Regions from separate parts of the Bradyrhizobium sp. CB2312 genome, predicted to be linked through region 1. Evidence: predicted binding sites of a transcription regulator. Region 1 holds the regulator's gene; each other region holds the start of a gene.
The links. Region 1 encodes LexA, which represses DNA repair genes until DNA is damaged. Its sites were predicted from a motif close to TGTTCNNNNTGTGTTCNG; they were not measured.
Positions count from the first base shown of each region.

Region 1 (4,903 bases):
ACGAGCCGCCGGGGAGTTGACCGATGCTGGCCGTGGCTCTCGTCCTTCTCATCCTCGCCATGGCCATCCTCGTACCCGTCTGTCTGGCCTTCTGGATCATGCCGCGGCGGATTTGACGTCTGTCCTTCACTGCAGAGCGGATGAATCCTCCTGCGTGAGCGCCTTTTTGCCTCAGCGCCTGCACTCGGCTAGAACTCTCGCCGCCGATTTGCCCGAACGGGCGCAGCTGGAGTTCTCACACGTGGCCCTGATGCCGGTTTCTGACGCGCTTGCCGCGGTGCTTGCCGGCGCAGAGCCGCTGCCTGAAGAAACGGTCGCGCTCGACCAAGCCTTCCACCGCGTGCTCGCCCGCGACGTCGCGGCGCGGCGCACGCAGCCGCCGCAGGCGATGTCGGCGATGGATGGCTATGCGGTGCGTGCGGCCGATGCCGCGACAATCGATTCCCAGCTCACCGTGATCGGCGAGGTCGCGGCGGGCCGGCCGTTTGCGGGATCGGTCGGCGCCGGCGAAGCCGTGCGGATCTTCACCGGCGGCGTCGTTCCCGACGGGGCCGACGCAGTCGTGATCCAGGAGGACACGGTTGCGGATGGGAGGCGCATCACGATCAAGGAAACGGCCGTGACGGGGCGACACATCCGCCCGGCCGGCGTCGATTTCCGCGCGGGCGACGTGCTGCTGCGCAAGGGTATCCGGCTGACCGAGCGCGACCTCGCGCTCGCCGCCGGCATGAATCACCCGCTTCTGCCCGTCCGCCGCCGCCCGAAAGTCGCGATTCTCGCCACCGGCGACGAGCTGGTGATGCCGGGCACCACGCCTGGCCCCGGCCAGATCGTCTATTCCAACGGTTACGCCCTGCACGCGCTCGCCCGCAGTGAGGGCGCCGATACCGTCGATCTCGGTGTTGCCGCTGATACCCTGGACGCCACCACCGCGGGCATCCGCCGCGCCCGCGAGAGCGGCGCCGACATCCTGATCACCACCGGCGGCGCCTCGGTCGGCGACCACGATCTGGTCCAGCAAGCGCTGAAGGCCGAGGGCATCGCGATGACGTTCTGGAAGATCGCGATGCGGCCCGGCAAGCCGATGATGCATGGACACCTGGCGGCGATGCGCGTGATCGGCCTGCCCGGCAACCCCGTGTCATCCTATGTGTGTGCCTTCCTGTTCATGGTGCCTCTGATTCGCGCGCTGTCGGGCCGTTCCGTGATTCACCATCGCCGCGAGCGCGCGGTGCTCGGCCGCGATGTCGGCGCCAACGACCAGCGCGAGGATTATCTGCGCGCCCGCCTGGAGACGCGCGACGACGGCACGTTGATCGCCCTTCCCGTCAATCACCAGGATTCCTCGCTGCTTGCGAATCTCGCTGCGGCACAGGCACTTCTCGTGCGCGCGCCGTTCGCGCCGAAGGCCGAAGCCGGCACACCTTGCGAGGTGCTGCGCCTGCCGGTCTGAACGCGCAGGCCACACGCGTGGCGCGAACTTTGTCGCGTTCACGGTAAATTAAGCAGTTGCGGAACATGTATCGAACATATAGTGTCCGTTCATGATTTGTTTCGAGCATGCAGCGACTTATCGCTGAATTCATCGTCTCGGAATCGAACGACATCAACCGGGGGATTTTGGTCGAGATGTTAACGCGCAAACAGTACGAGCTCCTGCGGTTCATCAGCGAGCGACTGAAGGAAAGCGGCGTGCCGCCATCCTTCGACGAGATGAAGGACGCGCTCGACCTGCGCTCGAAATCAGGCATCCATCGCCTGATCACCGCGCTCGAGGAGCGCGGCTTCATCCGCCGCCTGCCCAACCGCGCCCGCGCCATCGAGGTGATCAAGCTGCCTGAGCTGCAGGCCGCCGCCGGCAATCGTCGCGGCTTCACGCCGAGCGTCATCGAGGGCAACCTCGGCAAGGTCCGCACGACCTCCAGCCCGCCCGCGGACGAGGGCGAGCGTCCCGTCGCGGTGCCCGTGATGGGCCGTATCGCGGCCGGCACGCCGATCGAGGCGTTGCAGACCCGCAGCCACACCATTAGCGTCCCGCCCGACATGCTCGGCTCTGGCGAGCACTACGCGCTCGAAGTGCGCGGCGATTCCATGGTGGAAGCCGGCATACTCGACGGCGACATGGCGCTGATCCAGCGCAACGAGAGCGCCGACACCGGCGACATCGTGGTGGCGCTGATCGACGACGAGGAAGCGACCTTGAAGCGCTTCCGCCGCCGCGGCGCCTCGATCGCGCTCGAGCCCGCCAATGCGGCCTATGAGGTACGCATCCTGCCGCCGAACCGGGTCAAGATTCAGGGCAAGCTGATCGGGCTTTATCGGAAGTACTGATACCGGAAGTACTGAGCGCGCTGTCCGCGCGCTTCGATCGGCATCGCCGACCAGAGATCGGAGCGGATGATTGTCCGCTCGCGCTGGATAGTCTTTCTGGTTTCGCGCAGATTATCCGGCCCCTCCCCCGGCGCTACATCCTCGCCACGCCGCACGAAGCAGCACGGCTTCGGCTGCGAAGGTTCGAGGAGACCTCATGCGCAAGATCATCCTGAGCACAGTAGCCGCGGTGCTGGTCGCAGCATCAGCGTCGCAAGCCGTTGCCGCACCATCGCACCGCCATGTCCGCAAGGACGTGGCCAAGGAGACTGCAATGAGCGAGCAAGTCCGAAACGCGCGCAATGCGCTGACGCAACCGTCACAAGCGGTCTGGCCATATTCCGGCTGGTCGGCGCCGGCTGGCCGCTGACACCCCCACCGAATGCACGAAAGCAGACTTTGTTCCCAGCGGATTCGGGAAAGATAATGTGATCGCACGCTGCGGCAGCGAGCCGCAGATTTGCCTACAACCGCGCAGACGCTATTATGCTTCCACTCTGATAGAGGCCTGCGCCTCGTAAGACAGAGGCACGGGTTGCTATCTCCGCATGAGGAGCACCCACGATGTGTGACTACAGCCTGCATGCCGTCGCATCGCGCCCTGCCGAGGTCGGCGAGACGATCGTGACGACAACGTTCCGCGGCACCTCGACGCGCGGCTTTGCCTCCGCGGCCGATCCGACCGTCGCGGTCTGCCTGCTGCCGGGAACGGAGCTCGCCTTCGCCGACAACGTCCGCTACGACAATCGCTGGATCTGGACGCGCACCGTCAACTCGCGCGTCGGCAAGTTCGGCAAGATCGATCCGCACATTCCCGATCGCCATCATGACGCGATCGAATTCCCCGACGGCAAATACGTGCTGGTGACACAGCTCGTCGAAGGCCAGCAGGCAACCGTGCTGCAACTGCCCGTGACCCAGCCGCTGGGCGAGCGCGAGCACAAGCCGCAGGTCGGTGTCGACAGCCGGCCGACAACGCCGCGTCTGCCGATCGGTTGAAATAGATCCTAGTCCTCCGCCGCAAGGTCGGCCTCCGACGGTGTTGCGTCCCGGACGCGCGGAGCTCCAGACGGTGGCATGAGGGTCAGTTCGGAAACGCCCTCGCCGGCAGCAGCCGGCGACCAGGGGCGATTTGCGCCCCTCGCTTTCACCGCCAGCACCGCAAATCCCTCACCAGCTTGTGTCAGCGCCAGCGCGCCCTGCCTCGTCAGACGCTGCCGGTCGACCACCATCGCCGCGCAATCCGGCGGCGCGGGCCTTACCGTCACCACCAATGCAGCGCGACTGCAATCATCCGCCAGCGCGTCAATCCGCAGGGACAGCGCCACCAGCCGCCCGTCGGCGAGCGGCGTGACGCAGCCGGCCTCGTCGCATGACACGCCGTCAGCCAGCGCGGCACTGCCGGCGTCACGCACATCGGCGTCGGCAGCCAACCACTCCTTGAGCAGAAAACCGTCCTTGCTGGCCCTGATCAGGTGCAGGTGCCCGTCCCGCCCCCGCACCGCGACGCTCTGGCCGTCCCCGGCAATTAAAATGTCCGGTTGGCGCGCCGACAGGCCCCAGAGGATCGCCGCCAGCAGCACCACGGCGCCGGACCAGCGCAGCGGCGTGCGCAACAGACCCATCACGATGACCCCGAGGCTCGCCGCAATCAGCGGGCCTATGCCGAAGGCGGGGATGCGGCCGACAGCGCCCGGCAGTCCCGCTACCCAGCGCGAGACCGCAATCATCCAGTCGATGCCGATCCCCATCAGCCACCAGAACACGCCGTCGAGCCCGAACGGTGCCGCAAGCAGACCCAACAGCCCGGCCGGCATGACCAGCGCCGAGACCACCGGCATCGCGCCAAGATTGGCGAGCACGCCGAACGGCGTGACGCGGTGGAAGTGGAAGGCGGCGTAGGGCGTGGTCGCAAGCCCCGCGATTAGCGAGGCCAGGAACAGCATCGCGATCTCGCGCCCGCCCCACAGCGCGATGCGCGCGGTCGTGGAATGATCGGGCGAGGCAAACAGGTTCGGCATGCCGATCTGCACCAGCGCCACCAGCCCGAGCGTCGCCGCGAACGACATCTGGAAACTCGGGTGCACCAGCGCCTCCGGCGCGACCGCAAGCACGATCAGCGCCGCCACGGCCAGCGTGCGGAAGGTGATGGCGCGGCGGTCGACCATCACCGCGATCAGCACCTCCGCCGTCATGAAGAACGACCTTTGCGTCGCGACTTCCGCGCCCGACAGCAGCAGATAGAACGCTGCCGCAACCAATGCCGCGGCCGCCGACCACTTCTTGATGGCGAAACCGGCCGCAAGCGCCGGAATCAAGGCCAGCAGCGCGCGCACCGCGAAGAACACGACGCCGGCGACGACCGCCATGTGGTAGCCGGAGATCGACAGCACATGACCGAGCCCCGAGATGAACATGGCATCGTTGACGGGCGTCGTGATCGCATCGCGCCGACCAGTGAGCAGCGCCGTCGCGATGGCGCGATTGTCGCCCTCGAGCGTCGCACGGATGCGCGCGTCGATCGCATCGCGGA
Region 1 covers NZ_CP121668.1:4,837,379-4,842,281, reverse strand. Annotated here, with positions in the region: gene QA642_RS23780 (hypothetical protein) at 1-20, shown strand, start outside; gene glp (gephyrin-like molybdotransferase Glp) at 242-1,453, shown strand; gene lexA (transcriptional repressor LexA) at 1,630-2,331, shown strand; gene QA642_RS23765 (hypothetical protein) at 2,528-2,740, shown strand; gene QA642_RS23760 (hypothetical protein) at 2,935-3,369, shown strand; gene QA642_RS23755 (ComEC/Rec2 family competence protein) at 3,378-4,903, opposite strand, start outside.

Region 2 (4,903 bases), 2.1 Mb from region 1:
GTATTTGGCAACCTGATCGCCGACATCCTTCACGAGCACGGCGAGCGAGGGGTAGGTGCCTTCGTTGATGTGATGCAGTGCGATGTACTGCGTCACGGCCGGACGGGGATCGCCGATGATGCTGTGGCCGGCGCCCTTGGCCGAGATCACCTTGGAGGCGGCCTCCGACGTCTTCTGGAACTGGGCGACCTGGGATTCCGGCAGCGCGCGGTTGAGCGCGTAGGCGGTCGGGACGGTGCCGATCAGGATCAGCATGATCAGGCCCATGCCCTTCTGGCCGTCGTTCGAGCCGTGCGCGAAGCTGACGCCGGTGCAGGTCGCAATCAGGATGCCGCGGATCCAGAGCGGCGGCGCCTTGTGGCCTTCGGGCGCAGCATAGAGTGCCGGGTTGCGCACGATGAGCTTGAGAACCAGCAGCAGCACGGCGGCGCAGATGAAGCCGAACAACGGCGACAGCAGCAGCGCGTAGCCGATCTCGGTGGCCTTGCTCCAGTCCACGCCCGAGGTGCCGTCGCGGCCGCGCATGACGGCGTTGGCGATGCCGACGCCGATGATCGAGCCGATCAGCGTGTGCGAGGAGGAGGCGGGAAGTCCGAAGAACCAGGTGCCGAGATTCCAGATGATCGCAGCGATCAGCAGCGCGAACACCATGGCGAAGCCGGCGCTGGAGCCGACCTGGAGGATCAACTCGACCGGCAGCAGCGAGACGATGCCGAAGGCGACCGCACCGGAGGAGAGCAGCACGCCGAGGAAGTTGAAGAAGCCCGACCACATCACGGCGAATTCGGCGGGCAGCGAATGGGTGTAGATCACCGTCGCCACCGCATTGGCGGTATCGTGGAAGCCGTTGACGAATTCGAAGCCGAGCGCGATCAGGAGCGCGACGAACAGAAGGATGTAGGGCAGGAAGGTCGTGACCTTGGTGCCGGTCGCGTTGACGTCGACATAGATGCTGTAGGCGACGAACAGCAGGCCCGCGGCGAGGATGCCGAAGAACAGGATCATCGTGAGAGGGTTGAAGCCCTTGTCGAGGTTTGGCCGGGAAGCCGGCTGGATCGGCGTGCCATCGGCTACCGTCCCGTTAAATGCTACATCGGTCATGTTTGAACGCCCCTTAACCTATTGGAAGGGCTATTGTCCGCGAATGATTTGAAGGCTGGATGACAACCTGCGTGCTAACGTCGCTTTCCTCTTCTATTTAAGCGGCGCGGGCAGCTTTCTTCTGCAAGGCGGCGGCGATCTTCAGGTCTTCGACAAAGCGCTGATACTCCAGTACTTTCGCTTCCGGATCGGGCAGCCGCAGCAGATAGGACGGATGCACCGTCACCAGCGCCTTGCGTCCATCGGGCAGGTCTATGAGCCGGCCGCGGGTCTTTCCGATCGGAGTGATCTTGCCGAACACGCTCTGCGCGGCGGTGGCGCCCATCGCGACGATGAGATCAGGCTGGATTGCCGAAACTTCCCGCTCATACCATTGCCGGCAGGCCCGGATCTCAGGTGTGTTCGGCTTCTGATGCAGGCGGATCTTGCCGCGCGGCACGAATTTGAAGTGCTTGACCGCGTTGGTGACGTAGACCTTCTTGCGGTCGACGCCGGCTTCCTCCAGCGCGCGGTCGAGCATCTGCCCGGCGGGTCCAACGAAAGGATGGCCGGCGAGATCTTCCTTGTCGCCGGGCTGCTCGCCGACCAGCATGATGTTGGCGTTCTTCGGGCCCTCGCCGAACACGGTCTGTGTCGCGTCCTTGTAGAGATGGCAGGCGCGGCAATGCGCGGCCTCCTCGCGGAGGGCTTCGAGATCGTCGGCAGCAGGTTTGCGTTTCATCGGAGCCTCCGCCCGCTTCTGAGGCTTGTGCGGATCGGTTGCGGCATTGGCGATCATGGCGCCGGTCATGCGCTCGGCGTCCTCGATCAGGGGTTTAATGATCGAAGCCTCGGGCAGGTTCCTCCAGTATTTCTTCGGCATCTCCGTCTGCATCGCCTTCACCTTCAGCCGGGCCGGATTGAAGATGCTGGCGTAGTAGCGCCGCCAGGTTTCCTCCAGCCGGTCTTCGCCAGGTGCCTCGCTCTTGCTCACGCCCGGCGTGAACGAGAGCGCGTGGCCGTCCCAATGCGCGCAGAGGTCCGGCGTCAGGATCGACCACGGCATGTCGGCAAAGCGTTTTGCGAAAAACGGCGCGGCGAGCTCGACGATGTGATGCTCCGGCTCGAACCAGGCGACGTAATGCGCGGCGCGCTCGCGGCCGATCTCGCGGAAGCGCACGAAGGCATGCATCTTGTGCTCGTCGCGATGAACCGCTCTCGCCATCGCAATGACCTGCGCGACATCGGAGTCGGTCGCGACCTCGATGAGATCGTGATCGTCCTTCAGCCGGAACAGCAGGCGATAGAGGATCGCAAAACGCTCGCCATCGCGATGCAGGATCGCGGCCTGGGCGAGCTCGACGAATTTTGCCGGAACGTTGAAGGTGCCGTCGTTCACCTCGAGGATCGGAGACGGCGCGGGTGGCGCGAACAAATCGGCTTCGCCGCCCTGCACGGCCCAGGTGACATCGGCGGGCTCCACATGATGAAGCACGAGTGAACGCGCCGCTTTGCGCCAGCCGTCGAAATCGGTTTCGGTGTCGAGGATGATGTACTGCATCAGAAGCCAAACCCCAGTTGCGTTGCCTTCGGCTTGAACCGTTCGATCAGCCCGGCCGCATCGAGGCGGTGCGCTGAGGGGCGGTGATCGCTGAGGACGATGAACGGCAGCGCCTTGTTGCGGGGCACGTGCAGGCGCGCGAGATCGGAGAGGCGGATCGTGGTGGTGCGGCGCGTCGCGATGATGCGCTCGACCGCCTTGGTGCCGAAGCCCGGCACGCGCAGCAGCTCCTCGCGGCTGGCGCGGTTGACGTCGAGCGGGAAGCGATCGCGATGGCGCAGCGCCCAGGCGAGTTTCGGATCGATGTCGAGCGGCAGCATCGCGCTGTCGTCGACGATCTCGCCGACGTCGAATCCGTAGAACCGCATCAGCCAGTCGGCCTGGTAGAGCCGGTGCTCGCGCAGCAGCGGCGGCTGCACCAGAGGCAAGGCGCGGCTGGCGTCGGGGATCGGGCTGAAGGCGGAGTAGTAGACCCGCCGCAGCCGGTAGGAGCCGTAGAGATTGGCGCTGGTGTGGAGGATGGTGTGGTCGTTCGCGTTGTCGGCGCCGACGATCATCTGCGTGCTTTGGCCGGCCGGCGCGAAGCGCTGCGGTTTTGCTTTCGTCTTCGCGGTGCGGCTTTCCTCGGCCTCGTCGAGCTTCAGCCGCAGCCGGCCCATGGTGCGGCGGATCGCTCGGACATCTTTCTCCGGCGCGAATTGCTGCAGGCTCGTCTCCTGCGGCATCTCGATGTTGATGGAGAGACGGTCGGCATATTTGCCGGCCTCCGCGATCAACGCGTCGTCGGCCTCGGGAATGGTCTTCAGATGGATGTAGCCGCGGAAGTGATGCTCCTCGCGCAGTTTTCGCGCGACGCTCACCACTTGCTCCATGGTGTAGTCGGGACTGCGGATGATGCCGGAGGAGAGAAACAGGCCCTCGATGTAATTGCGCCGGTAGAAGTCGAGCGTCAGCTTGACCACCTCTTCGATGGTGAAGCGGGCGCGCGGCACGTTGGAGGAGGCGCGGTTGACGCAATAGAGGCAATCGTAATTGCAGGCGTTGGTCAGCAGCACCTTGAGCAGCGAGATGCAGCGTCCATCCGGCGCGTAGGAATGGCAGATGCCCATGCCTGGGGCGGTCGAGCCCATGCCCTTGCCGTCGCTGGAATCCCGCTTCTCGGTGCCGCTGGAGGCGCAGGAGGCGTCGTACTTGGCGGCATCCGCGAGAATTGCCAGTTTGCGTTGTATGTCCATGCTTGAATCTCTTTGATTCCACTCATGAATCTTTGGCGTGCCAATTCGATTGACTCTTCGGGCGCCGTTAGCTTTATATTAGAACATATCATGAACAAATGAGCCAGCCGCTGGTTCTCTTTTCGAGAGCCACCGGCAATCACCTCTGAAGGAGCGGCGAGCATGAGCAGCGCACGCATCAGCGCGCTTGCGACCTTGCGCGGCCAGATCGAGCGCATCGAGACGGCGGAGGTCGTGCATCATCACGATCGGGTCGCGCTCGGCCATGGCGAGGCCGACGCCGCGCTGAAGGGCGGGCTCGCGCGCGCGGCGATCCACGAGGTGTTTTGCGAGGGTCGGCAGGGGACGGCCGCGACGGGTTTTGTCATGGGCCTCGCAGGGCGCGTCTCGGGACAGCGGCCGCTGCTGTGGGTGCGGCAGGATTTTTCGGAGCTCGAAACAGGCGCGCTGTCGATGAGCGGGCTCGCCGAGCTTGGCCTCGATCCGCGCCGCGTCGTGATGGTGCGCGCCGCCGATGTCGAGAGCGCGCTACGCACTTCGGCCGACGCGCTCGCCTGCGATGCGCTCGGCGCTGTGGTGCTCGAGCTCTGGGGTGATGTCAGGCAGTTCGATCTCGTCGCGAGCCGCAAGCTGACGCTCGCCGCGCAATCTTCAGGCGTCACCGGGCTGATGCTGCGGATGGCGGCGCAGCCGCTGCCCTCGACCGCGGAGACGCGCTGGATGCTGCGGGCGGCGCATTCGCCGCCGGGGCCAGTATGGAGTGCCTGGGGCGCGCCGCGCTTCGATGCCGAGCTGTTGCGCAATCGTCATGGCCCGTGCGGCCGGTGGATCATGGAATGGAATTGTGATGAGTGCCAGTTCAGTGAATCGTCGACGTATTCTCAGCCTGTGGCTGCCGCGCCTGCCCATCGACCGGATCCAGCGCTTCTTCAACAGCGCCGGGCTGGGTAAGGCCAATAATGAACCGAGCATCGTCGTCATCAAGGACAACAATGCGCTGGTGATCCATGCGCTCGACGAGGCCGCC
Region 2 covers NZ_CP121668.1:6,952,038-6,956,940, reverse strand. Annotated here, with positions in the region: gene QA642_RS33940 (inorganic phosphate transporter) at 1-1,101, opposite strand, end outside; gene QA642_RS33935 (UdgX family uracil-DNA binding protein) at 1,199-2,641, opposite strand; gene QA642_RS33930 (putative DNA modification/repair radical SAM protein) at 2,641-3,876, opposite strand; gene QA642_RS33925 (DNA repair protein) at 4,039-4,827, shown strand; gene QA642_RS33920 (DNA polymerase Y family protein) at 4,724-4,903, shown strand, end outside.
Region 2: a site for LexA is predicted at 3,956-3,973, ahead of QA642_RS33925 (DNA repair protein). Genes of this name have one in related genera too.

Region 3 (4,903 bases), 2.7 Mb from region 1:
GTCATGCCCGGGCCTGTCCCGGGCATCCACGTTCTCCGTGCCGCAGGAAAGACGTGGATGGCCGGGTCAAGCCCGGCCATGACGATGCGGAAGCACCGGGATAAAACCATTAGAGATTTGCCGACGTGTCAATTTCCAGGCTGGTCTCCACCTGCACTTCAGTGACCGTGAACAAATCCTGCACCGGCTCGACGGTCCAGGGCATGTGCTTGGCACGGGCCGCCGCGACGGGGGCGAAGAAGCTGCGGTGGTGGATGGAGGGGCCAAGGCGATCGAGGGCGTCGAGATGCTCGGGGACGGCATAGCCCTTGTGCTGCTCGAAGCCGTAGCCGGGGCAGTCCTGCGCCAGCGCGCACATCAGGCGGTCGCGCGTCACCTTGGCGATGATCGAGGCGGCCGCGATCGACAGCACGATGCCGTCACCGCCGATCACGGCCTCGCAGTCGCAAGGCGTGTCGAGGCGGTCGCGGCCGTCGACGAAGACGTGGCGGGGCTGCTCGGGCAGCGCCACCACGGCGCGCTTCAAGGCCCACAGCGAGGCGCGCAAAATGTTGTCGCGGTCGATTCGCGAGGGCGAGGCGACGGCGACCGAGACCTGTGCGGTGGCGCAGATCTTGTCGAACAGTCTTTCGCGCTCCTCGGCGGTCAGGCGCTTGGAATCGTCGATGCCGCGCGGGATGCGGTCGGGATCGAGAATCACCGCGGCCGCCACCACGGGACCGGCCAGCGGCCCGCGGCCGGCCTCGTCGCAGCCCGCGACCGGCCAGATGCCGCGCTTGATCAGCGCGCGCTCGCGGCGGAAGCTCGGCGGCGCGATCGCGATGATGCCTTTCTTGCCGGGGAGGACCGGCGCGGCCTTGACGGCAGGCGCCTTCGCCTTGGCAGGGGCGGCCTTCTTCGCAGCAGCGCTCGGCTTGGGCGCGTCTTTGGCCGGTTTCTTGGCGGACTTGTCCCGAATCATGGCCGGGATCGTGCGCAAGCGATCCGGCGAGCGCAACCTGGAACCCCGCGCAATTCCCGTTATTCAGACCCGTCCTACTCCGCCAGATGCACCCGCCGGTCCTCGCCGACCTCGATGCCGGGCGCGACGACCACTTCCCAGGGATGGCCGTCGGGATCGGCGAAATAGCCGGAATAGCCGCCGTAATCGGTCTCATGCGCCGCTTTCAGCGGAACCGCGCCCTTGCCAAGGGCGAAGGCCAGCACGGCATCGACCTCCTCGCGTGTCCGGCAGTTCCAGGCGAGCGTCGTGCCGCGGAAGGTCGATGGCCTCGGATCGTCAGTTAACTTGGCGTCGGCTGCGAGCTGATCCCAGGGATACAGCGCGAGCACCGGACCGCCCGTATCATAGAATGCGACCGCCTCCCCGGTTGCCTTCAGACGGCGCGCAAAGCCGAGCGCATCGTAAAAGGCGATGCTGGCGCGGATGTCGCTGACGCCGAGCGTGATGACGGTGAGCCGCGGTACCGGCGGAGGGAGTTCTTTGCTCATGCGACGCGTCGTCCCTTTCCCGATCAGAACAGGCTGAGCTGCTCGCCGTTCTGCTTCGGCTTGGCAAAGTGATCCGTCGTCAGCTTCGAGCGCCGCTTGTTGAGGCCAAGCCTGTCGCAAGCGATCTCGAAACGGCGGCCGATGGTCCAGGCCATCGGTCCCGTCCCCTTCATCCGCTCGCCCCATTTCGCATCGTAATCGCGGCCGCCGCGCATGTCGCGGATCAGCGTGAAGACGTGACGATAGCGGTCCGGATAGTTGGCCATCAGCCATTCCCGAAAGAGATCGCGCACCTCCAGCGGCAGCCGCAACAGCACATAGGAGGCCTCCTTGACGCCGGCATGGGCGGCGGCATCGAGGATGCGCTCGATCTCGGAATCGTTCAGCGCGGGGATCACGGGCGCGACCATCACGGTGGTGGGAATGCCGGCGTCCGAGAGCTGCTTCAGCGCCTCCAGCCGCTTCGGCGGCGTCGAGGCCCGCGGCTCCATGGTGCGCGCCAGCTTCGGATCGAGCGAGGTGACCGATATCGCGACCTTGGCAAGGTTGCGCCTCGCCATGCGCGAGAGAATGTCGATGTCGCGCACCACCAGCGCCGATTTGGTGACGATGCCGACGGGATGGCCGGTGCGCTCCAGCACTTCGAGAATGCCGCGCATGATTTTGCGCTCGCGCTCGATCGGCTGATAGGGATCGGTGTTGGTGCCGATCGCGATCATCCGCGGCTCGTAGCCGGGCGCGGCGAGTTCCTTCTCGAGCAGCGCCGGCGCCTCGGGCTTCACGAACAGTTTCGACTCGAAGTCGAGCCCCGGCGACAGGCCGAGATAGGCATGCGTCGGCCGCGCGAAGCAATAGACGCAGCCATGCTCGCAGCCGCGATAGGGATTGATCGAGCGGTCGAAGCCGATGTCGGGTGAATCGTTGCGGGTGATCACCTTGCGCGAGGTGTCGACCGCGACCGAGGTCTTGAACGGCGGCAGATCTTCCAGGCTCTGCCAGCCATCGTCGAAGGCGACGCGGGCCTCGGCCTCATAACGGCCGCTGGCATTGGATTGGGCGCCCCGCCCTCGCCTGCGCGCACGGTCGATGGCGGCGCCAAGCTGGGGAAAATCAGAGTCCGCACCCGCCGGCTCGGAGGGCGCCTTGACCGGCGGGTGCTTGAGAGCATGAGAGGATGCTGGACTCATGCAGCCAAGATACCACGACACAGGAACAAATCAAGAACACAAACAAAAAACTCGAAAACAACCCCATGTACAGTAGCCGCCCAAACTTAGGGCGCGCGGCCTTGACCTCGCGCAACACGCATGTCGCAGCGATCCCGTTTGATGCCGGCAAGGGATCGATCGTCGCGGAACACAGTTGGTGACGATCCCCGGGTGAAGGTCGGCATGAACATGACAAATCAACAACAATCGGCTGCCGCAAGCAGCGACCTCGATCTGCTCGATCGCTATTGGCGCGCCGCGAACTACCTCTCCGTCGGGCAAATCTATCTCTTGGACAACCCGCTGCTGCGAGAGCCCCTGCGGCCCGAGCACATCAAGCCGCGTTTGCTCGGCCATTGGGGCACGACGCCAGGGCTGAACTTCATCTACGCCCATCTCAACCGCGTCATCCGCGCGCTTGACCTCAGCGTGATCTATGTCTGCGGGCCCGGGCATGGCGGCCCGGGCATGGTCGCCAACACCTATCTCGAAGGCAGCTACAGCGAGATCTATCCGGATATCGCGCGCGATGCGGAGGGATTGCGAAAACTTTTCAGACAGTTCTCCTTCCCCGGCGGCATTCCGAGCCATGCGGCGCCGGAAACGCCGGGCTCGATCCACGAAGGCGGCGAGCTCGGTTATGCGCTGGTGCACGCCTACGGCGCGGCCTTCGACAATCCCGATCTGATCGTCGCCTGCGTCGTCGGTGACGGCGAGGCCGAGACCGGCCCGCTCGCAGCGTCCTGGCATTCGAACAAGTTCCTGAATCCCGCCCATGACGGCGCGGTGCTGCCGATCCTGCATCTCAACGGCTACAAGATCGCCAACCCGACCGTGCTGGGGCGGATGCCCGACAGCGAGATCCGCGATCTCTTCCGCGGGCTCGGCCACGAGCCGCTGTTCGTCGAGGGCGATGACCCCAAATTGATGCACCAGGCCATGGCGGACGCGCTCGACGTCGCGCTCGCCAGCATCCGCTCGATCCAGCAGCGCGCCCGCGACGGTCGCAAGACGATTGAACGGCCGCGCTGGCCGATGATCGTGCTGCGCAGCCCGAAGGGCTGGACCGGGCCGAAGGAGGTCGACGGCAAGAAGGTCGAAGGTTTTTGGCGCGCGCATCAGGTGCCCGTTGCGAACTGTCGCGAGAACCCGGCGCATCTGAAGATTCTCGAAGAGTGGATGCGCAGCTACGAGCCGGAGAAGCTGTTCGACCATAACGGCGCGCTCATCCCCGAGCTTCAGGCGCTGGCACCCGACGATACCAGGCGCATGGGCGCCAACCCGTACGCCAATGGCGGCCTGCTCAAGAAGGAGCTGAAGCTGCCGGACTTCCGCAGTTTTGCCGTGGACGTGCCGCAACCCGGTGGCGTCACTGCAGAGGCGACGCGTGAGCTCGGCAAATTCTTGCGGGACGTCGTCCGCCTCAACGCGCAAGAGCGCAATTTCCGCATCATGGGCCCGGACGAAACCGCGTCAAACCGGCTGGACGCGGTGTTCGAAGCCACAGAACGCGTCTGGATGGAGCCGATCGAGCCTTACGACGTGCATCTCGCGCAGGACGGCCGCGTCATGGAAGTCTTGAGCGAGCATCTCTGCCAGGGCTGGCTCGAAGGCTATCTGCTCACCGGCCGCCACGGCTTCTTCTCCTGCTACGAGGCCTTCATCCACATCGTGGATTCCATGTTCAACCAGCACGCCAAATGGCTGAAGGTGACGCGGCATCTGCCATGGCGGCGCCCGATCGCCTCGCTCAATTATCTCCTGACCTCGCATGTCTGGCGTCAGGACCATAACGGCTTCAGCCATCAGGACCCCGGCTTCGTCGACCTCGTCGCCAACAAGAAGGCCGACATCGTCCGCATCTATCTCCCGCCGGATGCCAACACGCTGCTATGGATCGCCGATCACTGCCTGCGCACTTACAATCGCATCAACGTCATCGTCGCCGGCAAGCAGCCGGCGCCGCAATGGCTGTCGATGCAGGAGGCCGCCACACATTGCGATGCCGGCATCGGCATCTGGACCTGGGCCGGCAATGAGGGCGCCGACAGCGAACCCGACGTCGTGATGGCCTGCGCCGGTGACGTGCCGACACTGGAGACGCTTGCCGCCGTCGACCTGCTGCGCAAGGCGCTGCCGGACCTGAAGATCCGCGTCGTCAACGTTGTCGACCTGATGACGCTGCAACCGAGCGAGCAGCACCC
Region 3 covers NZ_CP121668.1:7,586,008-7,590,910, forward strand. Annotated here, with positions in the region: gene QA642_RS36845 (ribonuclease HII) at 110-961, opposite strand; gene QA642_RS36850 (VOC family protein) at 1,036-1,491, opposite strand; gene QA642_RS36855 (PA0069 family radical SAM protein) at 1,515-2,678, opposite strand; gene QA642_RS36860 (phosphoketolase family protein) at 2,889-4,903, shown strand, end outside.
Region 3: a site for LexA is predicted at 2,700-2,717, ahead of QA642_RS36855 (PA0069 family radical SAM protein). Genes of this name have one in related genera too.